Regions from separate parts of the Pseudomonas sp. JL27(2026) genome, predicted to be linked through region 1. Evidence: predicted binding sites of a transcription regulator. Region 1 holds the regulator's gene; each other region holds the start of a gene.

The links. Region 1 encodes FliA, which starts transcription of late flagellar genes. Its sites were predicted from a motif close to CTAAAGTTTNNNNNNNNNNNGCCGNTAA; they were not measured.
Region 2: a site for FliA is predicted at 2,457-2,484, ahead of AC1Z1G_RS14065 (methyl-accepting chemotaxis protein). Genes of this name have one in related genera too.
Region 3: a site for FliA is predicted at 5,629-5,656, ahead of motA (flagellar motor stator protein MotA). Genes of this name have one in related genera too.
Region 4: a site for FliA is predicted at 4,096-4,123, ahead of AC1Z1G_RS12760 (methyl-accepting chemotaxis protein). Genes of this name have one in related genera too.

Annotation. Positions count from the first base shown of each region.
Region 1 is NZ_CM167794.1:1,775,657-1,783,383, forward strand. Features, by position in the region: gene flhA (flagellar biosynthesis protein FlhA) at 1-146, shown strand, start outside; gene flhF (flagellar biosynthesis GTPase FlhF) at 158-1,477, shown strand; gene fleN (flagellar synthesis regulator FleN) at 1,592-2,422, shown strand; gene fliA (RNA polymerase sigma factor FliA) at 2,419-3,159, shown strand; gene AC1Z1G_RS07990 (chemotaxis response regulator CheY) at 3,326-3,697, shown strand; gene AC1Z1G_RS07995 (protein phosphatase CheZ) at 3,719-4,507, shown strand; gene AC1Z1G_RS08000 (chemotaxis protein CheA) at 4,535-6,784, shown strand; gene AC1Z1G_RS08005 (protein-glutamate methylesterase/protein-glutamine glutaminase) at 6,835-7,727, shown strand, end outside.
Region 2 is NZ_CM167794.1:3,111,931-3,119,657, reverse strand. Features, by position in the region: gene AC1Z1G_RS14070 (copper resistance system multicopper oxidase) at 1-294, opposite strand, end outside; gene AC1Z1G_RS14065 (methyl-accepting chemotaxis protein) at 401-2,395, opposite strand; gene AC1Z1G_RS14060 (hypothetical protein) at 2,832-3,365, shown strand; gene AC1Z1G_RS14055 (GNAT family N-acetyltransferase) at 3,434-4,372, opposite strand; gene AC1Z1G_RS14050 (AMP-binding protein) at 4,369-5,649, opposite strand; gene AC1Z1G_RS14045 (acyl-CoA reductase) at 5,706-7,727, opposite strand, start outside.
Region 3 is NZ_CM167794.1:628,257-635,983, forward strand. Features, by position in the region: gene AC1Z1G_RS02820 (AhpA/YtjB family protein) at 1-808, opposite strand, end outside; gene serB (phosphoserine phosphatase SerB) at 943-2,157, shown strand; gene asd (archaetidylserine decarboxylase) at 2,278-3,138, opposite strand; gene rhdA (thiosulfate sulfurtransferase) at 3,148-3,972, opposite strand; gene AC1Z1G_RS02840 (HDOD domain-containing protein) at 4,021-5,559, opposite strand; gene motA (flagellar motor stator protein MotA) at 5,725-6,576, shown strand; gene motB (flagellar motor protein MotB) at 6,579-7,616, shown strand; gene rsgA (small ribosomal subunit biogenesis GTPase RsgA) at 7,669-7,727, opposite strand, start outside.
Region 4 is NZ_CM167794.1:2,809,632-2,817,358, forward strand. Features, by position in the region: gene AC1Z1G_RS12740 (adhesin) at 1-325, opposite strand, end outside; gene AC1Z1G_RS12745 (hypothetical protein) at 327-776, opposite strand; gene AC1Z1G_RS12750 (AAA family ATPase) at 1,125-1,649, opposite strand; gene pnuC (nicotinamide riboside transporter PnuC) at 1,646-2,209, opposite strand; gene AC1Z1G_RS12760 (methyl-accepting chemotaxis protein) at 2,335-3,969, opposite strand; gene AC1Z1G_RS12765 (undecaprenyl-diphosphate phosphatase) at 4,262-5,092, shown strand; gene AC1Z1G_RS12770 (DUF1294 domain-containing protein) at 5,089-5,490, shown strand; gene AC1Z1G_RS12775 (MmcQ/YjbR family DNA-binding protein) at 5,519-5,878, opposite strand; gene AC1Z1G_RS12780 (LysR substrate-binding domain-containing protein) at 5,875-6,783, opposite strand; gene AC1Z1G_RS12785 (FMN-dependent NADH-azoreductase) at 6,911-7,522, shown strand.

The DNA of each region.
Region 1 (7,727 bases):
TGATTCTGCTGGTAGCCGGTCCGGTTCGCGCCATGCTCTCGCGATTCGGACGTCTGGCGGTTCCTGGTTTGCACGTGTTGGCGTACCAGGAAATCCCGGACAACAAGCAAGTGACCATCGTTGCGACAGTAGGGCCCAACGGCTGAGGTAGTGGTTTATGCAAGTTAAGCGTTTTTTCGCCGCCGATATGCGTCAGGCCATGAAACTGGTTCGTGATGAGCTGGGCGCTGATGCCGCCATTATTGGTAATCGCCGGATCGCCGGTGGTGTCGAGTTGACGGCTGCCCTGGATTACAAGCTGTCGGCTCTGGCGCCGCGTGTGCCGAACATCGAGCTCGAAGACGAGTTGCGCAAGACCCAGTCACGCATTGTCACGGCTCAAGCCGAGCTGAGCCTGCGTGGCGACAGCGACGCGAGTACCAATCGGCAGTTGTTCGCCGGTTTGCCGCTGACCGCGGCCGAGCCGCTGATTGAGCCGACCTACGCTGAACCCAAGCGTCCGGCGCCTGCCCCTGCGGCGAGCACCGGCGTTGATCCGCGCGCGTTCGACTCGATGCGTTTCGAGCTAAACGGCCTGCGTGAGTTGCTGGAAGTCCAGCTCGGCTCCCTGGCCTGGAATCAACTGCAAGGCAGCCGTCCGGCCCAGGCCAACCTCTGGCGTCGCCTGCAACGTATTGGTCTCTCCGGCCCGTTGTCCCGCGATTTGCTGGAGCTGACTACCGAAATCGAAGAGCCTCGCCAAGCCTGGCGCATGCTGCTGGCGCATCTGGCGCGGATGATCAGCACGCCTGAAATCGAACCGCTTGAAGAAGGTGGCGTGATTGCCATGGTCGGCCCTGCCGGCATGGGCAAGACCACGACCCTGGCCAAGCTGGCTGCCCGTTATGTGCTCAAGTACGGCGCGCAAAATATCGCGCTGGTGAGCATGGACAGCTACCGTATTGGTGCGCAGGAACAGCTCAAGACCCTGGGCCGGATCCTCAACGTTTCCGTGACCCATGTCGATCCGGGCCAGTCCCTGGCGCAAGCCCTCGATCCGCTGCTGCGCAAGCGTGTGGTGTTGATCGATACCGCCGGCCTGCAAGCCAGCGATCCGGCATTGCGCATGCAGTTGGAAAGCCTGAACGGGCGTGGCATCAAGTCGAAGAATTATCTGGTTCTGGCTACCACCAGCCAGAAGCAGGTACTGACCGCCGCTTATCACAGTTACAAGCGCTGCGGGCTGGCCGGGTGCATCCTGACTAAACTGGATGAAACGGCAAGCCTGGGCGAAGTGTTGAGCCTGGCCATCAGTCATGAATTGCCCGTTGCCTATCTCACGGATGGGCCGCGTATCCCGGATGACCTGCACCTGCCGCGCCGCCACCAACTGGTCAGCCGCGCCGTCAGTGTGCAAATGCAGGAAGAACCCAGCGAAGAAGCCATGGCTGACATGTTCGCTGATCTCTACCACAGCCCGACCAAGCGGGTTGGCTGAGGTATTAATGAATAGATTTGTACCTACATCGACGGACTGCCATGCATTGTTCCAGTGTGAACGCGCAGCCAGTTATGTAGCCCGCGTCTAAGCAAGACAAGGTAAAGAAAGAACATGGGCAGCATGCATCCCGTACAGGTGATCGCGGTGACCGGCGGCAAAGGTGGCGTCGGGAAGACTAACGTGTCAGTTAACTTGTCCCTGGCTCTCGCCGAGCTTGGCAGGCGCGTCATGCTGCTGGATGCCGATCTGGGTCTGGCGAACGTCGACGTCCTGTTGGGGCTGACACCCAAACATACCTTGGCCGACGTCATCGAAGGCCGTTGTGAGCTGCGCGACGTGTTATTGCAGGGGCCTGGCGGTATTCGTATCGTTCCGGCAGCTTCCGGCACCCAGAGCATGGTTCACCTGAGCCCTGCCCAGCATGCCGGCCTGATTCAGGCCTTCAGCGATATCGGCGACAACCTCGACGTGCTTGTCATAGACACCGCTGCCGGTATTGGTGACTCGGTAGTCAGTTTTGTCCGCGCCGCGCAAGAGGTTTTGCTGGTGGTCTGCGATGAACCGACCTCGATCACCGATGCCTATGCCCTGATCAAGCTGCTTAACCGCGATTACGGCATGAATCGCTTCCGCGTGCTGGCCAACATGGCGCAAAGCCCGCAAGAAGGCCGCAATCTGTTCGCCAAGTTGACCAAGGTCACGGACCGCTTCCTGGACGTCGCCTTACAATACGTCGGTGCCGTTCCCTACGACGAGAGCGTGCGCAAGGCAGTGCAGAAGCAACGTGCGGTCTATGAAGCCTTTCCGCGTTCCAAGTGCGCGCTGGCGTTCAAGGCCATTGCACAGAAGGTCGATACCTGGCCGTTGCCTGCCAACCCGCGCGGGCACCTGGAGTTTTTCGTCGAGCGTCTCGTGCAACAAACGGCAGGACCTGTGCTATGACAGCCAGCGGTTACAACCTTTACAAAAAGTCGGCACGTGACGCCCAGTACGAATTGATCGAGCGCTATGCGCCACTGGTCAAGCGTATTGCCTATCACCTGCTGGCTCGCCTGCCGGCCAGTGTCCAGGTCGAGGATTTGATCCAGGCCGGGATGATCGGCTTGCTCGAAGTGTCGACCAAGTACGACGCAAGCAAAGGCGCAAGCTTCGAGACGTATGCGGGTATCCGCATACGTGGGGCGATGCTCGATGAAGTACGCAAGGGGGACTGGGCGCCGCGTTCGGTCCACCGCAATACCCGCATGGTCAGCGACGCAATTCGCTCGATTGAAGCTAAAACCGGCCGTGACGCTAAAGATCACGAGGTTGCGGCCGAACTCCAATTGAGTCTCGATGATTATTACGGGATTTTGAACGACACCTTGGGCAGCCGGCTGTTCAGCTTCGACGATCTGTTGCAGGACGGCGAGCATGAAGGGCTGCATGAGGATGGCGCGAGTGCTCATCTCGAGCCGTCGCGTGACCTGGAAGACGAACGTTTCCAGGCTGCGCTGGCGGACGCGATTGCCAATTTGCCGGAGCGTGAGCGACTGGTGTTGGCGCTGTACTACGACGAAGAGCTGAACCTCAAGGAAATCGGTGAGGTCCTGGGGGTCAGCGAATCGCGGGTCAGCCAGTTACACAGCCAGTGCGCGGCCCGTTTGCGGGGGCGTTTGGGGGAGTGGCGAGCGCGTTGACAGGCCGTGTGGGGCGCTGCGAACGAGGCTGGTACGGCTTAGGCTGAACCGGTCTCGGCCCGTTGTACTCCAGACAGTCGTTGAGTGTTACGCCGGATTGATTGAAATGGCGCGTTCAGGTGCTGAGCGCGTTTAAGACTGCTTGGAGGTCGAATTGGACAAGAACATGAAAATCCTCATCGTTGATGACTTCTCAACGATGCGGCGGATCATAAAAAACCTGTTGCGTGACCTTGGGTTCACCAACACGGTCGAGGCAGACGACGGCATTACCGCCATCCCTGTGCTCAACAGCGGAAGCATCGACTTTCTGGTAACAGACTGGAACATGCCTGGCATGACCGGTATCGATCTGCTGCGTCACGTGCGTGCCGATGAAAAGCTCAAGCACCTGCCTGTACTGATGGTGACCGCTGAAGCCAAGCGCGAGCAGATCATCGAAGCGGCTCAGGCCGGCGTTAACGGCTATGTGGTCAAACCCTTCACGGCCCAGGCGTTGAAAGACAAGATCGAAAAAATCTTCGAACGCATCGGTTGATGCATCCGCCACGGGGGAGCTATGGAGCACAACGAATCTTCACAGGGCGATTTTGAATCGACCCTGAAAAAACATGCCCGCGAACTGGTCGACAGCCTTGAAAAAGGCAAGTTCGGTGACGCGGTGCAACTGATCCATGAGCTCAATCAGACCCGTGATCGCGGCCTGTACCAGGAAGTTGGCAAGCTCACTCGCGAGCTGCACAGCGCGATCGTCAATTTTCAGATTGACCCGCACATGCCTCAAGCCGAGGAAGTGTCGCAGATCACGGATGCCACCGAACGCCTGTCCTATGTGGTCAAGCTGACCGAGGCCGCAGCCAATCGCACCATGGACCTGGTCGAGAACAGCACCCCGCTGGTCAATGGCCTGAGCACTGATGCCCAGGCCTTGAGTGCGGACTGGGGCCGGTTCATGCGGCGTGAAGTCGGTGCCGAGGAATTTCGTGAGCTGGCAAGGCGCGTTGACGGTTTCCTGACGCGCAGCGTCGAGAACACTCAGACCGTGTCGAACAACCTCAATGACATTCTGCTGGCTCAGGACTACCAGGACCTCACCGGGCAAGTCATCAAGCGTGTGACCCAATTGGTCACCGAAGTCGAAAGCAATCTGCTCAAACTCGTGCTGATGGCCAGTCAAGTCGACCGCTTTGCAGGCATCGAACATGACCGCGAAGCGATGTTGGCCGAAAAAGATCCACAAAAACATCTCACGCAGGGTGAAGGTCCGCAGATTCATGCCGATAAACGTGAAGACGTTGTGTCCGGTCAGGACGATGTGGACGATTTGCTTTCCAGCCTTGGATTTTAGGTTTAGACCTGTAGGAGCACCCCATTAATGAGCTTCGGCGCCGATGAAGAGATCCTTCAGGATTTCCTGGTTGAGGCCGGCGAAATTCTAGAGCAACTGTCCGAACAGCTGGTCGAGCTTGAAAGCCGACCGGATGATGCGGACTTGCTCAATGCAATTTTTCGCGGTTTTCACACTGTAAAAGGGGGCGCCGGCTTCCTCCAGCTCAACGAGCTGGTGGAGTGCTGTCACATCGCCGAAAACGTGTTCGACATCCTGCGCAAGGGTGAACGTCGCGTCGACTCGGAATTGATGGACGTGGTTCTCGAAGCGCTCGACGCGGTGAACAGCATGTTCAGCGAAGTCCGCGAGCGTGCACCGATCACGGCAGCGACGCCGGAGCTGCTGGCGGCATTGGCTCGCCTGGCCGAACCGGCCTCGGCCGAGGTTGCGCCCGTGGTCGAAGAAGTGGTTGAGGCACCGGTCGCTGAAAGCGAATCGGGCGACATCACCGACAACGAATTCGAACAACTGCTCGACTCGCTGAATGCAGTCAAGGAGCAGGCCGAAGCCCCAGCGGCTGCGGCAGAAGCTGCTGCGCCAGGCAGTGATGAAATTACCGATGCCGAGTTCGAGTCCTTGCTCGACCAACTGCATGGCAAAGGTCAGTTCGCGGTGGATGCCGTGGTAGCACCGGCAGTGCCGGCGGCACCTGCATCGACGCCAGCCAATACCGATATTACCGACGACGAATTTGAAGCGTTGCTCGACCAGTTGCACGGCAAAGGCACCTTTGCCGTTGATGCGCTGGACTCGGCCATTGCTTCGGTTCCGGCACAAGCGGCACCGACCGCGGCTGCAGCCGGCAGCGACCTGATCTCCGATCACGAGTTCGAATCGCTGCTCGACGAGTTACACGGCAAAGGCAAGTTCACCGAAGTGGCCGGTTCGGCTACGGCGGCAGTGGCTGCACCTGTTGCCAAGGCCGCGCCAAAGCCGGTGGCCAAGGCGCCAGAAGCCAAAGCTGCGCCAGCCAAGGCTGAAACAGCGAAAGCCGCTGCTCCGGCCCCAGCGCCGGCTCCGGCTCGTGCTGCTGCGACGCCGCCACCGGAAAAACCGACCAGTGAAGCCGAGACCACCGTGCGCGTCGATACCGCACGGCTCGATGAAATCATGAACATGGTCGGCGAGTTGGTACTGGTGCGTAACCGCTTGGTCCGTCTGGGCCTCAACAGCGGTGACGAAGCCATGTCCAAGGCTGTGTCGAACCTCGACGTGGTCACCGCCGACTTGCAAACCGCGGTCATGAAGACCCGGATGCAGCCGATCAAGAAGGTCTTCGGGCGCTTCCCGCGCCTGGTTCGTGACCTGGCGCGCCAGCTCAAGAAAGAGATCAACCTGGAGCTGGTCGGCGAAGAAACCGACCTCGACAAGAACCTCGTCGAGGCCCTGGCCGACCCGTTGGTCCACTTGGTGCGCAACGCGGTCGACCACGGTATCGAGTCGCCGGAAGAGCGCGAAGCTTCGGGCAAGTCCCGTGGCGGCAAGGTCATCCTGGCGGCCGAGCAGGAGGGTGATCACATCCTGCTGTCGATTTCCGATGACGGTAAAGGCATGGACCCGAACGTCCTGCGCGCCATCGCGGTAAAACGCGGCGTGATGGACAAGGATGCTGCCGACCGCCTGAGCGACACCGAGTGCTACAACCTGATTTTCGCCCCAGGGTTCTCGACCAAGACCGAGATCTCCGACGTGTCCGGTCGTGGCGTGGGCATGGACGTGGTGAAAACCAAGATTTCCCAGCTCAACGGTTCGATCAACATCTACTCGACCAAGGGCCAGGGCTCGAAGATCGTCATCAAGGTCCCGTTGACCCTGGCGATCATGCCGACCCTGATGGTCATGCTGGGCAACCAGGCGTTCGCGTTCCCACTGGTGAACGTCAACGAGATCTTCCACCTCGACCTGTCGCGTACCAACGTGGTCGATGGCCAGGAAGTGGTGATCGTGCGCGACAAGGCGCTGCCACTGTTCTACCTCAAGCGTTGGCTCGTCAGCTCTGCCGCTCACGAAGAGCAGCGTGAAGGCCACGTGGTGATCCTTTCGGTTGGCACCCAGCGGATCGGCTTTGTCGTCGATCAACTGGTCGGCCAGGAAGAAGTGGTCATTAAGCCATTGGGCAAAATGCTCCAGGGAACCCCGGGCATGTCCGGCGCCACCATTACCGGTGACGGCCGCATTGCGCTGATTCTCGATGTTCCGAGCATGCTCAAGCGTTACGCCGCACGGCGTATTTGATTCTGGTGGGGCGGGGCCGCAGAGGTCCCGCTGCGCCTAACGGAGTGTTTATGGCAGTCAAAGTCCTGGTGGTGGACGATTCGGGGTTTTTCCGCCGCCGCGTCTCGGAAATTCTTTCAGCGGATCCGAGCATCCAGGTTGTCGGTACGGCGACCAACGGTAAAGAGGCGATTGATCAGGCCCTGGCCCTCAAGCCAGACGTGATCACCATGGACTACGAGATGCCGATGATGGATGGCATCACGGCAGTGCGGCACATCATGCAGCGCTGCCCGACGCCGGTGTTGATGTTCTCCTCGCTGACGCATGAAGGTGCCCGGGTAACCCTCGACGCGCTGGATGCCGGTGCGGTGGACTTCCTGCCGAAGAATTTCGAAGACATCTCGCGCAATCCCGAGAAGGTCAAGCAACTGCTGTGCGAGAAGGTTCACAGCATCTCGCGCAGTAATCGTCGTTTCAGTGCTTACAGCGCTCCAGCTCCAGCTCCGGCCGCCGCCCCTGCGCCGGTTACGTTTGGCGGCAGCGCCCCGGCGCGTCCGGCACCGGCACCCGCGCCGACCCGGGCGGCAGCGGCCAGCCCTTCGTCGCCGGCACCCAAGCGCAAATCCTACAAGCTGGTGGCCATCGGTACGTCCACGGGCGGTCCGGTTGCACTGCAACGGGTGTTGACCCAGTTGCCTGCGAACTTCCCGGCACCGATCGTACTGATCCAGCACATGCCGGCAGCTTTCACCAAGGCCTTCGCCGAGCGTCTGGACAAGCTGTGCAAGATCAGCGTCAAGGAAGCCGAGGATGGCGACATCCTGCGTCCGGGCCTGGCCCTATTGGCGCCTGGCGGCAAGCAAATGATGGTCGATGGCCGTGGCGCGGTGAAAATCCTGCCGGGCGACGAGCGTCTGAACTACAAGCCGTGCGTGGACATCACCTTCGGTTCGGCGGCCAA
Region 2 (7,727 bases), 1.3 Mb from region 1:
CGAGGTGTCTTGTTGCAAGCGGTTGCGTACCCGGATCGTCACCGTGTCGCCTTCACGCCAGCGCAACAACGGCCCGGGCAGGCCGCCGTTGATGGTCATCGCAGTACGTGCTGCGCCGGTAAAATTGACCAGTGATTCGCCGATCCACAAGTCAAACCCGGTGCCGCGCAACGCCAACTGCTGGCCCGTGCCTTTGAGCGCCCACGCGGGCGGGTGCCACAGCCCGACCCCGGCCAGCAGGCTGCCGGCAGCCAGGCCCTTGATGAAGGTGCGTCTTGAAGGTGTGACGTGCATAACGAAAAAGTCCCCTCAGGCCTGATGATTCAGGAATGAGGGGACCTTATGCCGTGCGCGCTGTCAGGAAACTGAGGCGCGGATTACAGATTTGTCAGGCGCAGGCTCAACGCACCTTGAAGCGCCCCATGATCGAACTGACCCGACCGTTGGCCTCCAGCAATTGACGGGTATTGAGCTCGGTGGCGTGGCCGCTTTGCACCAACTCATCAACCATGTGGCGGATCTGTACCATGCTGCGGTTGATCTCCTCGGTCACTGCGCTCTGTTGTTCGGCGGCCGTGGCGATCTGGGTGCTCAGGCTGTTGATGTGGCTGACGGAGCCGGCCATTTCATCCAGCCCGGCGTTCACCCGCGCCGTGGCGTCGGCAGCGGATTGGCAACTGGCCTGGGTGTTTTCCATGGCGGTCACCGAGGAGCTGACACCTTGGGTCAGGCGGCTGAGCATTTCGTTGATTTGCGAGGTGCTGTCCTGGGTGCGGGCGGCGAGGGCGCGGACCTCGTCGGCAACCACCGCAAAACCGCGCCCCTGTTCACCGGCCCGAGCCGCTTCAATCGCTGCGTTCAACGCCAGCAGGTTGGTTTGCCCGGCAATCGCCCCGATCACCCCGAGGATTTCGGTAATACGCTGGGCATCCTGCTGCATGCTTTCGACCTTGTGCGTGGCGCTGGCGACTTCATCGATCAGGGCAATCACGCTGCTGGACGCTTCCCCGACCACCACTCGCGAGCGGTCGGCGTGTTCGTTGGCGCGCTGGGTGAAGGCAGCCGTTTCGGCGGCATTCTCGGCAACGCTGTCGGCGGTGGAACTCATTTCGGTGATGGCGGTGACGGTCTGGTCGGTTTCCGAGGCGTGGCGCACCAGAATCTGGTTGGTCTGGGCCGACGTCTGCTGGAGTTTTTCCAGGCTTGTGGCCATGGCGCCGGTAGCTTGGGTCACTTCGCCGATCATGCTTTGCAGGTAGGCGATAAACGTATTGACCGAGTGACCGATGGCGCCCAGTTCATCTTCGGCGCGGATGGTGATGCGTCGGGTCAGGTCGGCGTCGCCGGTCGACAGCGCATCGATGTTGGCTTTCAGGGCGGTCATGCGCTGGATCAATTGGCGAATGGCATACATCTGCAACAGCACCAACAGGATCACCATCGGGATCTGCAGCAGGCTCAGGGTGCCGAGCACGTCGTCACGCTGGGCGGTAATCAGTTGGGTCGGCAAGGCGGTGGCGAGGAACCACGGCGTGCCTTCTATAGGGCGCATGAAGAAGGTACTCGCCACGCCTTGATTGTCGAACTCGACCCGTTGCAGGGCGGTGTCGCGGCGCGCCAGCCCGGTCTTCACCTGAGCGGCAAACGGTGAACTGGCGGTGAGGTCGCTGATGTTTTTCAGCACGATTGGGCCGCTGATGCGCGAACTGTTACTGATGATCTTGCCGTCGGCTTCGACGATCAGCATCTCGGCGCCCAGGTCTTTTTCCTTGCGCGCGATCAGGTCGTTAAAGAAGCCCAGGGTCACGTCGATGGTCGACACCCCGTACGGCACGCCGTTGCGGGTGATCGCCATGGCGCAGTTGGTGCGCGGTTCGGCACTGGCGTCATCTTTATAGGCGGCAGCCCAGGCGCATTGGCCGCGGGGCGTTTGCATGCCGCCCTTGTACCAGGCCTGGTCGTAGTAGTTGGGCGCGGCGTCACTGTTCCAGAACGTGTTGACCGCCAACTGGCCCGAGGCATTGCGGTGCCAGAAGGTGCTGAACTTGTTGCGTCCGGCCTCACGCTGGCCGGGCAACGGCCAGATACCGCCGCCGAACACCTTCAGCTCGCCATATTGATCCACCAGCCCCGGCAGCACCGTGTCGATGGTCGCGCTGTCGAGCAGTGGAATGGTTTGGGTGATGGTGCGTTGCTGGGCCTGAACCTTGTTCAGTTCGCCCTGGATCTGTTGCGCCACTTCGCCAATGCGGTTCAGCGCCACTTGTTCTTCGGTGTGGCGCAGCTTGGGGGCGACCAACTGGCTGATGCCTGCCACGGTCAACCCGAACAGCACCAGGATGAACAGGACCAGAAACGAGGTGTAGCGGGCTTGAATCGTGCGCAATGCGGGCATGGGCCTGTCCTTGTGGAGCGTTCTTGTTATTCGACGCTTGACGTGTCGCAGCTTTGAGAAGTTATCGGCCTCGCAAAGCATGGCTTTAGTACGAACGTACAAGATTTGATGACTTGCAGACGACCGGTTGGTCACGAGGCTGGAACGCTGGAAAAAGCCGCTCAGCGAATCGTATGTAACCCGTTACAAAGGATATTCAGGTGCTTTTCATAGCGTGTTAAACAATTGTTTTAGCTAGCAAAACCTGGGGTCTTGGGATTTGTATCGTAAATGTACGAAAATTGTAAAAAGCGGAAATATTTGTTGGAGAGGGTCGGTGCCCTGCCGATACTTGGGCACATACATCGACTCAACAAGGATTTTTCATGCGCACCCAACAGGGATGTCAGCACCGAATGACTTGTGTCTTCCACATGCAAAAAACAGGAGCCTGGTCATGACCATCGGTAACGTTGGAGGTTGGACCAGCAAGGCCGGCCTATTGGTTCGTGAAAGCCCGAATTCGGGGAAAAAGGTCAGCCAGAGCGCCAAGGTCCGGCAGATGCTGGCGTTGGTGGGCACCAATCCGGCAGCGCTGGACACCGCCAAGATGGACGCCCAGAAGCTGCATAGAAACATCAAGGGTTTCGATCCGCAGAACGTCACCCCCAAGCAACTGGGCAGCATGAGTGCCTTTTTGAAAGGACAAGGCCTGATCAGCGATGTGACGTACCTGACGCTGATGAATGCGGGTGACAAGTTCGACCGTTTCGGCATCCAGAAAGAAGACGAAAAATTCAACGCGCTGGAGTACTTCGCCACGCAACTGGACACCATCCAGAACAACAACCTCAAGGGCAACAAGTACGCCAACGGTCTGATTCCCGAGTACAAGAAAGCCATTTACGTACTGCAGAACCTGTTCGAGTACGGCAAGGGCAATGGCACCACTGCACCACCGAACACCAAAGGCGTGAAAAGCGTCGTTTGATGCTCCTGCCACGGGCCCGCTTCGGGCCCGTGGACACAAGCAATTCCATCACGTCTTGTCGCCCGGATTCAGGCGGCTGACGGAGCCTGATGCGTCTCCCGGCGTACCGCAACCGCTTGTACGTCGTCATGCAGCCGTTGCATGTGCGGGCAGTACAGGTTCAGCGGCTGGCGTCTGGCGCCTCGATGCAACAGCGCGAGCCAGCCTTGGCCTGCGGGCATCAGGCCGGTAAACACAAAGCCTGCCAATGACAGTGCCTCAAGGTGTTGGCTCAATCGCCGGGAAAGCTCAAGCCTGAGAGAAACCAGCCAATGTTCAGGCAACCGCCACAGTTGATCGATTATCTGTGAGTCCAGGCCCTGGAGGGTCAGCTCAATTCGCTCATGGTGCTGACGAACCTGCAACGGTTTGGCTGGCAGTGGCGTAAACGTTGTGCGGGCCCCGAATGCCTCGGTCAACAAGTTACCCAACGCCTGATAGCGATCGCCCCAGTGCAAGGGCGGAAGTGGCCGGGTATGTCCATTGACCATCACATAGCCCAGCACGATGGTTTCCTGATGCGGGTTGCCGAAGGGCGAGGGCACGTAGTCGGGCAGCAGCCCGGTGCTGTGAAACCCGAGGGCGCGGGCCATTTTCTGGGTAAACGGATGGCTGGTGACTTGTTTGATCGAGATGATTTCCAGCCCCAATCGAGATGACCGGCGCAGCAGTTCGCGCCCGAGTCGGGTCGCCATGTGTCGGCCTTGCGCGTCGGGGTGTACCAGGATCAACGCCAGCTCCGCGTGAGCCGGGTCCAGTGGGTCGCGACACAGCGCGGCATGGCCGACCACCGTATCGCCATCCACCGCCAGCAGTGAGTACCAGTGACCGCTCGCATTGTGCTGGCTGATCATGCTGGGCAAGTACACGTCGGGTTGCACATAGCGCTGGCCGTAGACCTGACGGAACAATTCACTCACCGGCACCGCATCCGCGTGCCGCAAGCGTCGTAGCCTGAATGTGTTCATGGCATAAGCCCGGGCGGTTGAACGGTGTATTGGCGCAGGTCCAGAAACGGCAAGTGTTTGCCGCTACGAGGGTGAAGCTGCAAGGCGGTCGCCGAACAACGCTGCACTTGAACCTCGAGCTGAGCATCGCCGACCATCCGGCTGATCGCCGGGTCGTGATTGATCAGCGTGTCCCGCAAGGCCAGATCGAGGGCAGGCGTGGTGTCTGTGTCCCCGGCCCATTTCAAGGTGATGCGGTCCTTGTGGCCATCGCTCTGGATGACCACTTGCCATTGCAGGCTTCCCGTCAGTCGTTGAACGATGTCGCTGATTTCTTTTGCAAACAGCGTGGCGATCCCGACACGCACCCGTTGGCTCAGTGCGCTACGGCCCTGTAAGGCGAATTTGCGTCGGGCGCTCCCCGAGGGTTCACGCCAGCAGGCACGGTCACCGACCGGGTAGCGCAGCATCGGCATGAGCCGGCGTGTCAGGTTGCTGATCACCAGCAGGCCGGCGCGATCACATTCATCAATCACTTCACCGGTCTGCTCGTCGACAATCTCTACGAGTGTGTGTCCATCAAAGGCACGGTGTTCACCCAGCCCGCAATCGCGGGTGCTGGCCCCCACCAGTCCGGCATCGACGCAGGCGTACCCCACCGAGGCGATGCGGGCATTGGGGAACACCCGCTCAAGGATCGGCAACTGCGCCGCGAACAGGCTTTCGCCGCCATACAACACCGTCGTGACCTGCGGCAGGATGAGCTGCTGCTCCGCAAGCCAGGCGGCGAATCGCAGTAACTGCGCGGGAACACCCGCGAGCACATTGATGCGATGTTCGCCTATGGCCTGCGCGAGGGTTGTCGGGTCGACCTCGCCGGTAAAGGGGAACTCGGCGACAGGGATGCCGACATGTGCCAGGGACGCGTGAATAAACAGAAAACCGGCGTACAGGTCCCCGGCAAAAAACAGGTTGGCCACCCGGTCGCCAGCGGTCAACTGCGCCGCCAGACCTTGACCGAACGTGCGTACCATCTGTTGCCATTCGTCATGGGTGTACACCACCCGTTTTCCCTGGCTGGTCGAACCACCGGTTTTGAAAATCAGTGCATCGTGCGGGGTATCTGTCAGTACGGGCCACGTGTCCAGGTTCTGGCTGTCGTTCCAGAATGTGCCGGTATCGATCAAGGGCAAGTCTTCAAGTTTAAAACCAACTTCGGGCACGTTAATGAAGTGCGAAGCATAAAATAACGAACGTGTTCGGGCATACAAGGCAAGTTGTTCAAGTGAATAAATCATGGTGTGAGTCTTATTCTATTTAATAGGACGCTGAATGATTGAATACAGCGAAAGTGTTAAATGACGTTTTGAAGTTTTCTCAAATCAATCATCAGCGGCGACTTCCCGCTGTGCAGGTTTCGTTCAAATGAAGACTTTGGAACCGACTGAACGCTCAGTCGCAACAGCGAAGTGTTTACCGCAATCGAAATAGACGTGTTGCTCATCAAGCGCTGGCGTACCGCTTCGGCATCACCGTCTGTACGGACCTGTAGGCATTCGGTCCCGTTTGCGTCGTAATCAAGCACCATTTGCACATCACACCCCGCCAGTTGTGCCAGGTCGTCGGCGGAAAGAAAGTCCGAGGCCACCCGCAGTAATTTTCCGTGCCGTCGGAGCAGTTCGAAACGCGGCGTTCGCAAGCCACAGTCACAGTCACCGGCAACCCAGCGACCGCTGTCGCCAACGTCATACCGGTTGATGACCTGGCCCTCACGCGTGCGTGAGGTGAAAATCAGGCGCCCGACGTCGTCAGGGCCGACCGGCGTGTCGTCGTCGAAGTCGAGAATTTCCAGGTGCTGGGTATCGCCGAGCAGGTGGAAAACCCCATCGGGTGAATCCACACAACCATGACCCAGCGGCCCGGCATCTACCGACCCGTAAAGGGCGGAGCGGACCGTGGTCACACCGCAACTCTTCATCAACTGACGGCTGGACTCGCCCACATGCTCGCCACCCATGAATACCTTCTTGATACCGCCATAGGCCCGCAGACGCTGCTGCTCACTCAGAAACAAGCGCTGAAGCGTGCTCGGCATGCCGACCAGGGTGTTGATGCGCTGGTCGACTATCAACCGGGCAATTTCCGAGAAGTCATCGTCCGTCGGGCCGCCCATGGGCAACTGTAAAACGTCCATGCATTCAAGAATCCGGCTGAAACTCATGAGCCCGCCATACAGGTTTGAACCGTAGAACAGGTTCATCGCCCGGTCCTCCTGAGGGTCCAGCCCCAGGCTGAACAAACCGTCGGCGGCGGCGCGCATCTGGCGATTGAAATCGCGATAGCTGTATCCCGCCAGCACGGGGGTGCCACTGCTGCCTCCGGAACGGAAAAACAGCCGGGCGGCCGGGCTGACGGGTTGGCGAATGAACGCCGCTTTGTCCATGACGGGGCCGTGGGGCGGCAGGACTGTTGCGGGCCTGTCGAGCGTTGCGTGGTGGCTCAACACCCCCGGCGCCACGGTCACTGACACCCGACGGCTCATTCGCGTAAGGGCATAGACCCCGTCGTGAGGTTCGCCTGCGTAGCCGTCATGGATGGACCGGGGCGGGGCGATGCGCGTGACACCTGCGTGGAGAAGCGCCTCGGCCAGTGGCGCGGTCTGCAACGGATTGCAGATCAGCGCACAGCTTTGCAGCAAGCATCGCCACGGCGTCAGAGTCTGGGCGATCAGCGCACGCGGCACGGGTCGTAGCAGCAACGTGCGGAACAAGGGCGAAGCATCCATCGTGCGATGGTGTTCCCAGACAATCCGCCACTGCGCCGTGCCCCAGACCTGGCCCGTGGTGCCGGCGAAGCTTTGGTCGAGTCGGGCCAACGCCACGCGGGTGGTGATTTCCGAGGCTTCCTGTGCCGTCGGTGTCAGTGCGGGCCAGTGGTGGGCCCGGCGGTTGAAAGCCTCGGCCAGTTGTTCACCGACCTGTTGCAGGACGGCGGGTGTGTCGCTGTCCACCAGCACCCATTGCGGGCTGGAGCAGGCTTGCTGATCGAGCCGACAGACTTCGTCAACCAACGCATCGAGGGCTTGCGGTGAGGCTGCGTCGGGCGACAGATAGGCAAAGCTGATTTTGTGCCCCCAGTCGATCCAGCGGCACCCGCTGGGAATCTGTTGGGCAATCGCCTTGAGTGCGGTTTCCCCACCCCATGCGGAAACACCGTTGGCCTGGGCGCATAGCGAGGCGATTTCATGAGTCGCCGCCGGAATCACCGCGAGGTATGGGTTCAATCGGCCGCTTGCGTCGCTTTCAAGAAAGGTCGCCAGCAGTCGGGCGCTCAGGCCGTTGTCGCTGGAACTGGGGCGCAACCAATTGACGTTCCC
Region 3 (7,727 bases), 1.1 Mb from region 1:
CAACCGGGGCGGTTTCGTCGAAGCTCGGGTCGCGCAGGTTGCGGACTTCGAACACAGGCTCGAGGTCTTCGGCGTCGTCGTAGTCGGGCGCAGGCTCGGGCTCCGGTTCTACTCGCTCCGGGGCAAAGCTTGAGTGGAGCTGGCGGGCCAGGTCGCCGATTTCATCCTGGCGTTGAGTCGCCGGGGTGTGTTCGTCGATATCGCGCAGCCATACCCGCAATTGCAGCAATGGTGTCGAGATGTGCCGCCCCAGGCGCAGGCTCAGGGCCAGGGACAATGCCAGCAGGATGGCGCTGAGAATGCCCATGCTTTGCAGGCTGATGGTCATTGGCTGCTGGAACTGGTCCATGTCCAGGCTGATGCGCAGGTGGCCAGCGGTCACGTCCTGGAAGGTGATCTTGCTCTGGTACAAGCCTTCGGCTTCACCCAGCAGGCTGTGCTTGGGGCGCTGGCCGGATTCGGCGAGGATACGGTTGTCCACGCTATAAATAGCGGCGTGGGCCACCAGCGGATTCTTGGTCAGGTTGTTCAGCAGCACGTTGAGGCTGAGGATGTCGTTGGACACCAGCAGCTCGGTGGCGGACGTGGCGGTCTGGGTGGTGAGGCTCTGACCCAGCGCATCGGCCTGTTCGTGCATGGCCTGCTTGAACTGCAAACCCATCACGCAGGCGTAGATCACCAGGGCCAGGGCGACCAGGATCACGTTATGGCTGGCAATGCGTAATGCAATCGGTACACGGCGGTGGCGCAGCGCACGGAAGATCAGCAGGAAGAAGTTGTCGGTTTTGACTGGCGTAGGCCGGTTCACTGAGCTCGGCTCTTTTGTCCGTGAAGTTGAGGCGCAGTATAGCGATAGCCCCTAGACCGTCAAAGCGCTGGCTGTGCCCGATGGTCACTGAAAGTGGGTAGAATGCGGTTTTTTTCCACCTGCGGGGGTGCGCCTTGCGCGAAATCGTCCTGATAAACATCACGGGAGTCGACCGTCCGGGTCTGACTGCGGCCATTACCGGTGTTCTGGCTCAGGGTGGTGTGACCATTCTCGACATTGGTCAGGCCGTGATCCACGACACATTGTCGTTTGGCATCCTCGTTGAAATTCCAGGCACCGAGGCCGGGCAGTCGGTGCTCAAGGACATACTGTTCAAGGCTTACGAGCTGGATCAACAGGTGCGTTTCACGCCGGTGTCCGAAGAGGATTACCAGCAATGGGTCGGTGCCCAGGGTAAAAAGCGTCACATCGTGACCTTGCTGACCCGCAAAGTGACTGCCGAACAATTGCAGCGTGTGAGTTCGATTACCGCCAAGTATGGCCTGAACATCGATCACATCGACCGTCTGTCGGGACGTATGCCGCTGGACACGCCAGCAGATCGGGGCAAGGGCTGTATCGAGTTTTCCGTGCGTGGCGAAGCGGCTGACCCGCAAGCATTGCGCGCCGAATTTCTCAGCGTTGCCCAGGAACTGAATGTCGACATCGCGTTCCAGGAAGACTCGCTGTTTCGCCGCAACCGGCGCCTGGCGGTGTTCGACATGGATTCGACGCTGATTGAGGCCGAAGTGATTGATGAGTTGGCCAAAGCCGCCGGTGTGGGTGAGCAAGTCTCGGCGATCACCGAACGGGCGATGGCGGGCGAACTCGATTTCCGGGCCAGCTTCAAGGAGCGCCTGGCCTTGCTGCAAGGGTTGGACGTGAGCGTGCTGGATTCGATTGGTGCCTCGCTGCGCCTGACCGAAGGTGCAGAAACCCTGTTCGCCGAACTCAAGCGCCTGGGATACAAAACCGCGATCCTGTCTGGCGGCTTCACCTATTTTGCCAAGCAGTTGCAAGCCAAGCTCGGCATCGACTATGTGTTTGCCAATGAGCTGGAAGTGGTCGATGGCAAAGTCACGGGCGTGGCGGTCGAGCCGATTGTCGATGCTCAGCGTAAGGCAGATTTGCTGCGCGAACTGGCACACAAGGAAGGTTTGCGTCTGGAGCAGACGATTGCCGTCGGCGACGGAGCCAACGACTTGCCGATGCTGGCGATTGCAGGTTTAGGTGTAGCGTTCCGTGCCAAGCCGCTGGTCAAGCAATCGGCCAAACAGGCGATTTCGACCTTGGGTCTGGATGGTGTGCTGTATCTGCTGGGCTTGCGGGACCGCGACGGTCAGTTGTAACACCGAGCGTTTTTGTGGGAGCGGGCTTGCTCGCGAAGAGGGCGTGTCAGTCGACATTAATGTTGTCTGATCCACCGCTTTCGCGAGCAAGCCCGCTCCCACATTAGTTCTCTATTCAGGTCAGGCGTTTGGCAGGCCCATGCCTTGGCCCATTTCAACCGGTGAACCGGCAGCCAGTGCCTCGACCCATTTCACTTGATTTGGGCCAAACAGGACGACGGCGGTCGAACCCAGTTTGAAGCGGCCCAGTTCGGCGCCTTTTTCCAGATAGATCGGTGCGCGGGCGGCCTCGTCGTAGCGGAAGGTTTTCAGTTCGCGCTTGGGTGGCGTCACCAAGCCGGCCCAGACGGTTTCGATCGAGGCAACGATCATCGCACCCACCAGCACCACAGCCATCGGCCCGCGCTCGGTGTCGAAAATGCACGCCACGCGCTCGTTGCGGGCGAACAGCTCCGGAACGTTTTCGGCGGTGGTCTGGTTGACCGAGAAGATCCGGCCCGGGATGTAGACCATCTCGCGCAGGGTGCCAGCCAGCGGCATGTGCACGCGGTGGTAGTCCTTGGGCGACAGGTAAATGGTGGCGAAATCGCCGCCCATGAAAGGGGCGGCGTTCGCCGCGTCACCGCCCAGCAATTCCAGCACGCTGAAACTGTGGCCCTTTGCCTGGAACACGCGGCCGTGTTCGATCGGGCCGAGTTGGCTGACGGCGCCGTCGGCCGGGCTGAGGATCGCGCCTGGTGTTTGGTCCAGTGGGCGTGCGCCGTCTTTCAAGGCGCGAGTGAAGAACGCGTTGAAGTGCTCGTAAGCGGTCAGGTCTTCGACCAATGCCTGGGACATGTCCACCTGATAACGCTTGGCGAACCAGGCGGTAAAGGCATTCTTGAACCAGCGCACGCGGCATTCGGCAATGCAGCCGGCCAGACGCGACAGCAGGTGATGGGGCAACAGATATTGGCTGAGGATAAACAAACGCTTTTTCATTAACTGTCCTTAAGAACCTTGAATCTCGACGGGCGTGTCGGGGTGGTTGCCCCATTCGCCCCAGGAGCCGGCGTAGCCCTTGACCCGCGGATAACCGAGGGCCTTGGCCACCAGATAGGTGAAGCCAGAGCGGTGATGAGTCTGGCAGTGGGTAATCACTTCTTTGTCTTTGCTGATCCCGAGCGACTCGAGGATCTGCGGCATGTCTGTGCGAATGCGCAGGCTGCGGGACGGGTCCATGCCGGCGGTCCATTCGAAATTGACCGCGCCGGGGATGTGGCCACCCTTGGCTGCCAGTACCTTCTCGCCGGAATACTCCAGCGGCCCGCGGGCGTCCCAGATCGCCAGGTCAGCGGCACCGAGACGGCTTTGCAGGTATTCGCGGGTGGCGGTGGGTTCGTCATGCAGGGTCAGCGCAACCGGGCCGCCGACGGCTGCCGGGACCTCGGTCGAGACAGGCAAACCGTCCGCCAGCCAGGCCGGGAGGCCGCCGTCGACGTAGTGGTAGCGGTGGTGGCCGATGACATCCAGCAACCAGATGAAGCGCCCGGCCCAGCCACCGCCTTCGTCGTCATAGACCACGTAGACCGCGTCCTTGTTGTGCCCCAGTTCGCCGAACAGGGTTTCCAGCGCCGCTTGAGGCGGCAGCAGTCCTGGCGCGGGCGCCTGGCCCAGTTGGGTGCGTTTGGGGTCAACGAAGTGCGCGCCGGGGATGTGGCCCGCAGCGTAGCGGGCGCTGCTGGTCAGGTCGACCAGAATCAGTTCGCGGGCGTCCAGACGGGCGAGCAGGTCGCTCGGCTCGATCACCAGCGCCAAGCCAGAGAAGTCAGACATGTGAGGTCTCCAGAGCACAAAGGGGAGGATTGTAGCTCAAGCGCGGCGTTAACGGCCGCGGTTGGTAAAGCTATGCAGGGCCTTTTCGATGCATTGTGCGGTTTTACCGAAGGCTTGCACGGTCAGGTCCGAAAAAGGTCCGCCGCCCTGATCGGCAACGATCAGCATGACCACCCGGCCATTGCTGGCCACGGAACGCAGCAGCAGGTGATCGCCGCCGAACAGTCCGCGCAGGCTGTTGGGCAGCAGCGCGGAAAACTGTGCGTTGTTGGCCGGCGTCAGGCGCACCTGGGCTTGTTGTGCAAGCAGGCGTTGCAGCACGGTGCTCTGGCTGACCACCAGGTTCAGGTTCGCGCATTCCTTGGGCAGGCCATAGGTTTGATGTGCCCGCAGGTTGGCCAGATTGCGGTCGGCCATCAGCAGCATCACCCGACGCATACCGCACGCCGCCAACGCATCGCGAGCAGCCAGGGTCAGGTGCATCGCGTTGCTGAACGGGCTCGGTTCTACCAGTAGCTCAGCGCATTGCTTGCGCCACTTGGCCAGGCTTTCGGTGGTGGGTGGCGGCGCGGGCAGTTGGCCGCGATGCAGGTGGTGCGTGCCCCACGGCCAGAGCAAGGCTTCGGCCGGATGCCAGAGGTCGGCCATGTCGTGCTGGCGGGCGCTTTGTGCGGCTTGCTGGTGCAGTTGTTGTTGCAAATCGTCCATCGGCATTTGCAGATAGAGACTGGTGAGCCACTGCCAGCGTTGGCTGTGTGGGCTGTCCCAGGCCTGATGGGCTGAAAGCGCGAGACCGTTGGCCAGCAGCACGGTGTTGGCCGGTTGATTCAGCCAGCGCCGCAGGGTCGGGTCATCGTCGAGACGATTTTGCTGGCGCAACGGGTGATCGCCGTCACGGGCAATGCGCAGCACTTTCACCAGTTCGCGCTGTTCGCTGCGCAACAACCGATACCCTTGCAGCACCCAGATCGGCAAGCGCCAGAGTTCGACCAGCGTCTGGCACAGCTCCAGCAGATGGATGCCGAACAGCTCCCGCTCGACCTTGGCCGCCGACTCGTGTTTGTGAATGACCCGCAGCTCCCATTCTTCGAGCAGGTGCGGGTGGGTCAGCGCCATGGGCCACAGCGGCGACAGAAACAGCAGGCTGCCCCAGTGGATGTCTTGCCAGAGCCGCGCCAGGCGACTGGCGAACAGGCCGTTGGCTTGTTGGGTGGCATGCTGGCTGATGAGCTGGAGCTGACGCAGGGCGACCGGTATTTGCTCTTCAGGCATCGCCGGCAGGCGGGCGAGCAATTCTTCCGTGCGTTTCAAACCGAGGCGCGTAATCGCGACTTCGAGGTTCTCTGCCGGGCCGGTCATGCTGCCGTGGGTATGGTGGTTGGCTTCGCGAATCACGCTCAAGGCCAGGGCCGGACTGTCTTGCATCAGGTCGGCGATATCGCGCAGCGAACTGCGGTTGTCGGCGATGGCTTTGCAGACCCGGTCATGGCTGGCCTGGGGAACGGGAAGAGTGACGTGGTCCAGGAGTTGGACCCAACCTTGAAGAGTGGTCGGTTTTTGAGGTGGGACGCTCGTTTCATTAACCATGGCTGGGCGCGATCACTTTTGATTTCAACACGCCCGCTATGGGCCAAATTGGCTTTTCGCCTTAACTGGCTATAGTCTGGCGCAGTTTTGCCGATAAGTAGAAGAAGAGATTTTTTAACTTCCGAATATGACCTTGAACCCGACTCAGTAAGTACTCTCCTACCTATGGCTAAAATTATCGGCATCATTGTCGTATTCGCGAGCGTGCTCGGCGGATACGTGCTTTCCCACGGCAAGATTGCCGCCCTGATTCAGCCTTTCGAGGTGATGATCATCGGTGGTGCAGCCCTGGGTGCTTTCCTTCAGGCCAACCCCGGCTACATGACGATGCACGTACTCAAGAAATCCTTGAGCATGTTCAGTTCGCGTTTCACCCACACGTTCTACCTGGAAGTGCTGGGCCTGATCTACGAGATCCTTAACAAGAGCCGCCGCGAAGGCATGATGGCGATTGAAGGCGACATTGAAGACGCCGCCGCCAGCCCGATTTTCGCCAAGTACCCGGCCGTGCTCAAAGACGAACGCATGACTGCGTTCATCTGTGATTACCTGCGCATCATGTCGTCCGGCAACATGGCTCCCCATGAACTTGAAGGCCTGTTCGACATGGAACTCTACAGCCTCAAGGAAGACCTGGAGCACCCGTCCCACGCGGTCAACGGTATCGCGGACGCCATGCCGGGCTTCGGTATCGTGGCGGCGGTACTGGGTATCGTCGTGACCATGGCTTCGCTGGGTGAAGGTGACCAGAAGTCCATCGGCCTGCACGTGGGTGCGGCACTGGTGGGTACGTTCTTCGGTATTCTCGCGGCCTACGGTTTCTTCGGTCCGCTGGCTCACTCGCTGGCGCACGATGCCAAGGAAGAGCTGAACGTCTACGAAGCCATCAAGGCCTCGCTGGTCGCCTCGGCTTCAGGCATGCCTCCATCGCTGGCCGTCGAGTTCGGGCGTAAAGTGCTGTACCCGGCGCATCGTCCTAGCTTCGCCGAGCTGGAACAAGCGGTTCGCGGTCGCTAAGCATGGAAAACAATCAGCCGATTATCATCAAGCGCGTCAAGCGCATTGCTGGCGGGCATCACGGGGGCGCCTGGAAAATCGCCTTCGCGGACTTCGCGACAGCGATGATGGCGTTCTTCCTGGTGCTGTGGCTGCTGTCCACGGCCACCCCGGAACAGAAGATCGCCATCGCCGGTTACTTCAAGGACCCGATCGGCTTCTCCGAAAGCGGCACGCCGTTCATCATCGACCTGGGCGGTACGCCCACGCTGGCGCCGGAGACCACCCTCAACCCAGAGGTCAAGTCGCAGCCGCAGCCTGATAAAGTGACGATCGATGCCGAGCAGGTAGAAGGCATGGCCGAACAGGTCGAGAAGGAGCGCCTCGAACTGTTGCTGCAAGAGTTGCAGAACAAGGTTGAAGAAAACCCGCAGTTGCAGAAGTTCAAGGATCAGATCCTGTTCGAAATCACGCCGGATGGCTTGCGCATCCAGATCATCGATTCCGAAAACCGGCCGATGTTCGACTCAGGCTCGGCGCGTTTGAAGCCGTATTTCGAAGACATCCTGCTGGCCATGGCCGACACCATTAAAGCGGTGCCGAACAAGATCAGTATCAGCGGGCACACGGACGCCAAGCCGTACTCGGGCACCGGTGATTTCGGTAACTGGGAGCTCTCGGCCAACCGTGCCAACGCCGCTCGCCGTGCGCTGGTTGCAGGCAGCTATCCGGACCAGCAAGTGGCACGGGTGGTGGGTTACGCTTCGTCGGTGTTGTTCGACCGCGAAAACCCGTTCAACCCGGTCAACCGCCGTATCGACATCGTTGTATTGACGAAGAAAGCCCAGCGCGCCATCGAAGGTGAGCAAGGTGCGCAGCCGCAACCAGCACCGACTCAGGGCCAAGGCGCCCCGGGTGAAGTGCCGGCCGATCCGAACGCGCTGCCGGCCGACCAGCAACCGTTGCCGGCCCATGAGTTGCGCGAACGCTTGAACCTGTTCGACGACCCGACGCCGAAAGCGGGTGATGCCGCCAAACCGGCTGAACCACCCAAGCCGTGACCCACAAAAAAGCCGCGATCATCGCGGCTTTTTTGTCTCTGCGGGGTACAGCTTAGTAGCTGGTTTCGGGCAGGCTGGCGATGATCGAGCGGTAGCTGTTCATGCGCTGTT
Region 4 (7,727 bases), 1.0 Mb from region 1:
CCCCGGCGGCCTGGTTGACACCCAGTGCCCCGTTGCCGTTGCTGAACGAGTTGCCGCCAATTGAACTGGTCGCATTCATCGAAGGGTCGGCGGGTGTTGTCAGCTTCTGCTTCAGGCTGCCGGTGGCCTGGGCCTCGGTGCCGATGGCGATGGCGCGGCTGTTGACCTGCTGTTGCTGGTCGCCAGCGGCCTGGTTGATCATCATGTTGCCTTTGTATTGCGCTGCGGAATTATCGAGGGTCGCGTTGTTGACAACGTTTACACCTGAGTCAGCCATGACGGAGGCGCAACCCAGCAGCGCTATAAATAGAAGGGACCGGTTCATCTTATTTGCCCCCTATATTGGTCAGCGGAGAAAGGCCGGCGCTGATGGAGCGGTTGATGGTTCCCGAGATCTCACCGCCGCTGCCGCCGCCGTGACCGGCGCTCATGCCGGGCATCCCGTTGGGATTGGTCAGTGAGTTCAGACCGGCGTTGCCATTACCATTGGGGACCACATTTCTGTTGATAATGCTTGAGCCGCTGCTGACGCCAGCAAATTCGCCATCATTGAGTTCGGAGCCGGTGGTTTGAACAACGCGGGCCGATGGGTTGGCGTTGACGGTGTTGGGGTAGGGGTCTTTGTCACGTGATCTACCAATCGGCGTCGGTTGCACGTCACGTTGCAGGACGATCACACCATTGCCGTCTGCGAACACCGGCAGGCTGATGACGGAACTGAATGCACATCCAAGCAGCAGGAGGCGGGTAAAGCTTTTGTTATTGATTGTCGCCACGTCGGCACTCCTTCTTCTTGTACACGCTGGCCCTGGTCAGCGTTGTGAAGGAGAGAGCAGAAGCTGTGCCGCTTTTTATTTTTATCAGAGAATCAATGAGTTAACTGTAAATAGCAGAGTAGGCGCATTGCAGCTGTATCACGGGTGATACAGCTGGCTTGTCAGGCAATGAGCCATAAGCGGCGCAATGCTCTAGATCAGCGGTTTACAGAGGTGTGTTTCAAGCCTTTAACAGTCGGTGTGACAGTACGATGAAGAGGCTTTGCATAGGCCTTTCAGTCATGGCCGAGTGTTTCCGGAATGGACACATTGGCGGTTTTCGTCGGCTGAATGTGCCGAACACTGGGGCTAAATGGTCAGCAGCCGTGCCACGGCACTAAACGCTTGCTCGCGTCGCGCCAGCCAGTCGCCCTCAATCACCTGGAAAACCTGCTGATGCTGCTCAAGCCAGGCGTGAGTGGCTTGAAAGAATGCCTGGCGCTCAGCCAGTGCGGGCTGACACCGTTGACCATCGTCGGTCCAGTCCACCTGCTCCGGGGACAGCAGCAGGTGCAGGTCATAGCGACGCATCAGCAAGGCTTGCTCGACCCAGGCGGGGCAGTCGCCAAACAGGGTCTGGCTCCAGAGCAGGTTGCTCAGCAGATGCGTGTCGAGGATCAGCAGCGCCGGGGCCTGGGCACGTGCTTCGTCTTCCCGGGACAATTGACCCTGGGCGATCTCGGGGATGTCGGCCAGGCAGGTGTCTCGGGGGTTCTGTTCGATGAAATAGCGCACATACTCGCCGACCAGCAGCCCACCAAAGTGCTGCTGTAATTCAGCGGCCAGCCAACTCTTGCCGCTGGACTCGGGACCGGTCAGGACCAGTACTTTCATGTGCGCAGCGCCGGATCGGCCTGCCATTCGCGCCAGCCTTGCACGGCCAGCAGCGTGAACAAGCCGTAAAGGGCGGCCGTCAGGTACAGGCCTTTGTAGATGAACAGGCCGACGAAGATCACATCGACGGCGATCCACAATGGCCAACATTGCACGCGTTTTTGCGCCATCCACAGTTGCGCCACCAGGCTGAAACCGGTCAGGGCGGCGTCCAGCCAGGGCTGGGCGGCGTCGGTCCAGAAGGCCATGGCCGCGCCGAGCAACAGACTGCCAACGGCCCCGACTGCCAGCCCTTGCAGCATGGCGGTACGGCCGAGCCACGTCACTTCTCGCCCGTGATGGGCTTTGCCGGCGCGGGTCCATTGCCACCAGCCATACAGCTGCAGTGCGGCATAGATCACCTGCAACAGCATGTCTGAATAGAGTTTGACCTCGAAGAAAATCCAGCTGTAGAGCAACACCATCACCAGCCCGATCGGCCAGCACCAGGGGTTCTGTTTGACTGTCAGCCAGACGGCGATCACGCCGAGTGCAGCGGCAAACAGTTCAAGCCCGGACATGGTGGTTCCTTGGGGGAAGTCGAAGAGGGTGCGGATTGTAACGCAGGCGGGGCGTATGGCGAGGGGGTCTCAGGCAGCGAAAGATTCCCCATGGCCGCCTGCACAGCGGTCATGGGGAAGGGCGCTCAGACGCGGAACTGTTTGAGCAACTCGTTCAGTTGAACGCTGAGTTCCTTGAGGTGCCCGCTGGCGATGCTCGACTGCTCCGCTGCCATTGCGGTGCTGTGGGACAGCCCGGCTGCCTGCGTGACGTTCTGGTTAATGTCTTCGACCACGTGGGCCTGTTGCAGTGTCGCGCTGGCAATCGAGGCGTTCAGCCCATTGAGGTTACGCAATGCCTGGCCGATGGCATTCAGGCTGGCGCCGGCCAGGCCGGCCTGTTCGATGGTCAATTGCGACGCGCGGCTGCTGTCGCCAATCACTTTGACGGCCGCTTCCGAATGATTTTGCAGGCGCTCGATCATCGACTGAATTTCGGCCGTGGATTTCTGCGTGCGTTGCGCCAGCAGGCGAACCTCGTCGGCGACCACCGCAAAGCCGCGACCCTGTTCACCGGCGCGGGCGGCTTCAATGGCGGCGTTGAGCGCCAGCAGGTTGGTTTGTTCGGCAATCGAGCGGATCACTTCCAGGACGCTGCCGATTTGCGTGCTTTCGGCAGCCAGGGTGCGAATGACCTCGACAGCCTGGTCGATGGTGCCCGAGAGCTGGTCGATCTGCTGCAAGCTGTTGTCGATGTTTACCTGGCCCTGTTGGGCTTGAGCTTCAGCGTCGCGCATTTCGCTGGCCGCCTTCTCGGCGTTCTTGGCCACGTCCTGCACGCCGTAGGTGACTTCGTTGATGGCGGTCGCCACCAGTTCCATTTGTTGGGATTGCTGCTGGCTGCGCTGCTGGGCTTGCGTCGCGTCGTTACCCAGCTCGTTCGACGACTGCCCCAGAGCACCGGCACTGACCTGTAGCTGGCTGACGACCAGGCGCAACTTGGCGGTGAAGGCGTTGAAGTGTCGGGCCAGTTGGGTCACTTCATCCTGGCCGTGGGTGTCGAGGCTGCGCGTCAGGTCGCTTTCACCGCTGGCGATGTTGGCCATGGCATTCACGGCTTCCTGCAAGGGGCGCACGATGCTGCGGGCGATCAGAATCACCGACAGCGCCATGATCAGGGCAATCGCCAGCCCCATCAGCGCGGCTTCCCAGACCTGGCCATTGAATTCGGCCTGCATGTCATCGATGTACACCCCGGAACCGATGATCCAGCCCCAGGGTTCGAAGAGTTTCACATAGGAGGTTTTCTGCACCGGGGCATTGGCACCCGGTTTCGGCCAGCGATAGTCGACCATGCCGGCGCCTTTGGCCTTGGCGATGGAGACCATTTCATTGAACACTGCAAAGCCGTCCGGGTCCCTGATGGCCGACAGGTTCTGGCCTTCGAGTTTCGGGTTGGCCGGGTGCATGACCATGACGGGTGTCAGGTCGTTGATCCAGAAATAGTCGCTCTGGTCATACCGCAAGCCGCGAACCACCGTCAGGGCCTGTTTTTGCGCGGCTTCACGGGTCAGCGTGCCGGCGGTCTCCAGGTCATGGTAGTAAGCCAGGATGCCACTGGCGGTCTGCACCACATGCTGGGTTTTCTGTGCCTTGGCCTGATACAAGTCGTCGTGGATCTGTTTGAGCATCAACACGCCCAAGGTCAATAGCATCAGCACAGCCACAATCAGGATGAGCCATAACCGACGGCTGATCGACACACTGCGCAAGCTATTCATAGGTTGTTACTCCGTGTTCTTTTTCTTGTCATAAACGAGCGCCAGCATCCAATCACGCTTTGGGCGTGACGCCAACCCTACTCAAGTCCAATAACGCGGCAGCGTTATTCGGGCGTGTCTGATAGGATCTCGGCCCCGCATGGGAAAACCTGAATTAACGCTGATTTTTCACGGAATTTTGACGGTTTTCTGTTGATCCTTGCGCGGCTCGAATGAACTACGCTGAGCGCAGTGAACGTTATAAAAAATATCGAAAGGGGCGTGCCTGGGGGCATAGCTTCATGGGGGATTGATGGATCTTTGGACCGCCGCACAGGCATTGATTCTTGGCATTGTGGAAGGGCTGACCGAGTTCTTGCCGATTTCCAGCACCGGACACCAGATTATCGTTGCCGATTTGCTTAACTTCGGTGGCGAACGGGCAATGGCGTTCAACATCATCATCCAACTGGGCGCCATTCTGGCCGTGGTCTGGGAGTTTCGCCGCAAGATCCTCGACGTCGTCACGGGTTTGCCGACCCAGCGCACGGCTCAGCGTTTTACCGTCAACCTACTGATCGCGTTCCTGCCGGCCGTGGTATTGGGGGTGATTTTTGCCGACCTGATCCACAAATACCTGTTTAACCCGATCACGGTCGCCAGTGCACTGGTGGTGGGCGGCATCATCATGCTCTGGGCAGAGCGTCGTCAGCATACGGTGCATGCTGAAACGGTCGATGAGATCACCTGGAAAGACGCTCTGAAAGTCGGCTTCGCCCAGTGCCTTGCGATGATTCCCGGTACTTCGCGCTCCGGTTCGACCATTATCGGCGGGTTGTTGTTTGGCTTGTCCCGCAAGACCGCGACCGAGTTCTCGTTCTTCCTGGCCATGCCGACCATGGTCGGGGCCGCGGTTTACTCTGGCTACAAGTACCGCGACCTGTTCCAGGCAGCAGACCTGCCGGTATTCGCCATCGGTTTTGTCACGGCGTTCATCTTCGCGATGATCGCGGTCAAGGGCTTGCTCAAGTTCATTGCCAGCCACAGCTATGCGGCATTTGCCTGGTATCGGATCGCCTTCGGCTTGCTGATTCTGGCGACCTGGCAGTTTGGCTGGGTCGACTGGTCAGCGGCCAAGCCATGATCGAGCAACGCAATGGGCGCGGGGTTCAGTACCCGCGTCTCAAGGTGCTGGTTTTCCTGGTGCTGTGTGCATTGCCGTTGTTCGGCTCGGCGTCATTGTGGCTTCGCGGGATTTCGCCGATCCCGCTGGCTGCCTATGGCGTGGTCAGCCTGTTGGCGTTTTTCCTGTACTGGAACGACAAACGCCAGGCCCGCGCCGATCAATGGCGCACCCCGGAAAAGGTCCTGCATGCCGTCGAGTTTGCCGGTGGCTGGCCGGGCGCATTGCTCGCCCAGCAACTGTTCCGGCACAAAACCCGCAAAGTCTCGTTTCAACTGGTGTTCTGGATCATCGTGCTGCTGCACCAGGTGTTTTGGGTCGACCAGTTGTTCCTCGGCGCCAGCCTGTTTTCCTGGTAGCCAGAGACGGCTGTCCGGCGCGTTCGCGTTATAGCAGCAACCCGGCCTGGACACGTTTGGGCAACTTGCTCACCACCAGCTGGTGAGAGCGTTGCAGCAAGCCTTGCAGTTCCTCGGCGCCAAGCGGGTAGGGCGTTTGCATGATGATCCACTGGGCCCGCGCCAAATACGGCGCGGGCCCGATACCCGGGCGGTCGACGTGCCCGAGAAACAGCTCCTTGTCGACCTTGAACGCCAGTGACTCCCCACGCAGGTTTTGCAGCGCGAACATCTTGCTCCCGGCCACTGAAAACACCCGCACACCGCCCCACTTGTAATCTTCCTGTGCGCCGGGCAAGGCCAGGCAGAAACGCGCCACATCGTCTTCGTTCATGGTTCTGGCATTCATAACAATCGATCCCCGCAACTTTTGAATGATTCGGTCAAATGGTCAATCCAGGCGCGCACTGCCGGCAGCAGCCCGCGCCGATGAGGGTAGACGGCCATCAGCCAACCGCCGGGCAACGACCATTGCGGCAGCAACTGCACCAGCGAGCCGTTCTCCAGTTCCTGTTCGCAGAACATCATCGGCAGCAGGGTGAAACCAAGCCCCGCGAGGGTGCAGGCCTTGCGCACGATGAAGTCATCGATGCCCAGGCGCGCTTCCAGCGTCAGTTCAACGGATTGGCCCTGAGTATCGAGCATACGCATATGGACCATCCGGTCGGCTTCCAGCGCACCGAGCACCGGGACGTGTTTAAGGTCTTCAGGGCTATTGATGGTGCGTTCGCGCAAAAAATCCGGGCTGGCGACCATGATCATCTGCGCCTGACGCAGGCGCCGGGTAACCAGCAGCGGGTCTTCATCACCGAGTTCGCGAACCCGCAATGCGACGTCAATGCCTTCTGTGACCAGGTCGACGCGGCGGTTGAGCAACTGCATCTCCAATTGCACCTGAGGAAACTTCTCCAGAAAAGAGCTGATGACCGACGGCAAGAATTCGTGGGCCAACCCCACCGGACATGACACTCGCAAACGCCCGCGTGGTTCGCTGGACATGCTGGCGACGGCTTCGTCGGCCATTTCCGCTTCCAGCAACATGGCCTGGCAGTGACGCAGATAGCGCTCGCCGACGGCGGTCAGCTTGAGTTGGCGAGTGGTGCGCTGCAGGAGTCGGGCATCGAGGCGTTCTTCCAGTTCAGCTATACGCCGCGACAACCGCGACTTGGGAATCCCCAGCAAACGCCCGGCCGCCGCGAAACCGCCCGCTTCAACCACTTTGGCGAAGTAATAGAGGTCATTCAGGTCTTGCATGGTGCGCCTCATTGTCCTGTAAGTGGGACGAACTATCGCATTTGTGCAGTCTAATCAGCTATTGGTTTCGTCTGTAGGATTAACCCAACTTGATCGCCCGGTGGCGATCCTCACTTGGAGATCCCACATGAAACTTCTGCACATCGATTCGAGCATCCTTGGCGATAACTCCGCTTCCCGTCAGTTGAGCCGCGAAGTGGTCAAGGCCTGGCAAGCCGCCGAGCCAACGGCTGTGGTGTCTTACCGTGACCTGGCCACTGATGCCATCAGCCATTTTTCTGCCGCGACGCTGGTCGCTGCTGGCACTACTGCCGAGCTGCGTAACGCCGCGCAACAGCACGAAGCCGACCTCAGCGCTTCGACGCTGGCCGAGTTCCTCGCTGCTGATGCCGTGGTAATTGCAGCGCCGATGTACAACTTCACCATTCCGACCCAGCTTAAAGCCTGGATCGACCGCATCGCCGTTGCCGGTCAGACCTTCCGCTACACCGAAGCCGGTCCGGAAGGCTTGTGCGGCAACAAAAAAGTCGTGGTGGTGTCCACCTCCGGTGGTTTGCATGTGGGCCAGGCCACCGGCGTGGGTCACGAAGACTACTTGAAAGTCATGCTGGGCTTCATGGGCATTACTGACATCGAGTTCGTCCGCGCCCACGGCCTGGCCTACGGTGACGAGGTTCGCGGCAAAGCCATGAGCGATGCGCAGGCGCAGATCAGCGAGCAGTTGTTCGCTGCCGCATAAGATATCGGTAAAGTCGCAAATAGCTCAGGCATTACCCACTAGACTCTGTATTCTGGTCGCCGTAAAACGACCGGAGTACAGAGTTTTCTGTTTTTGGCGTTTAAGGTTTTGGCCCAGGTTATGCAGTCGAGGGTTATCGGCCTCGCTCTGCAACAGCCTTGAACGCGCCAAGCGTGGGTCCAGGGCCTTTAATCCAAGGGATTGG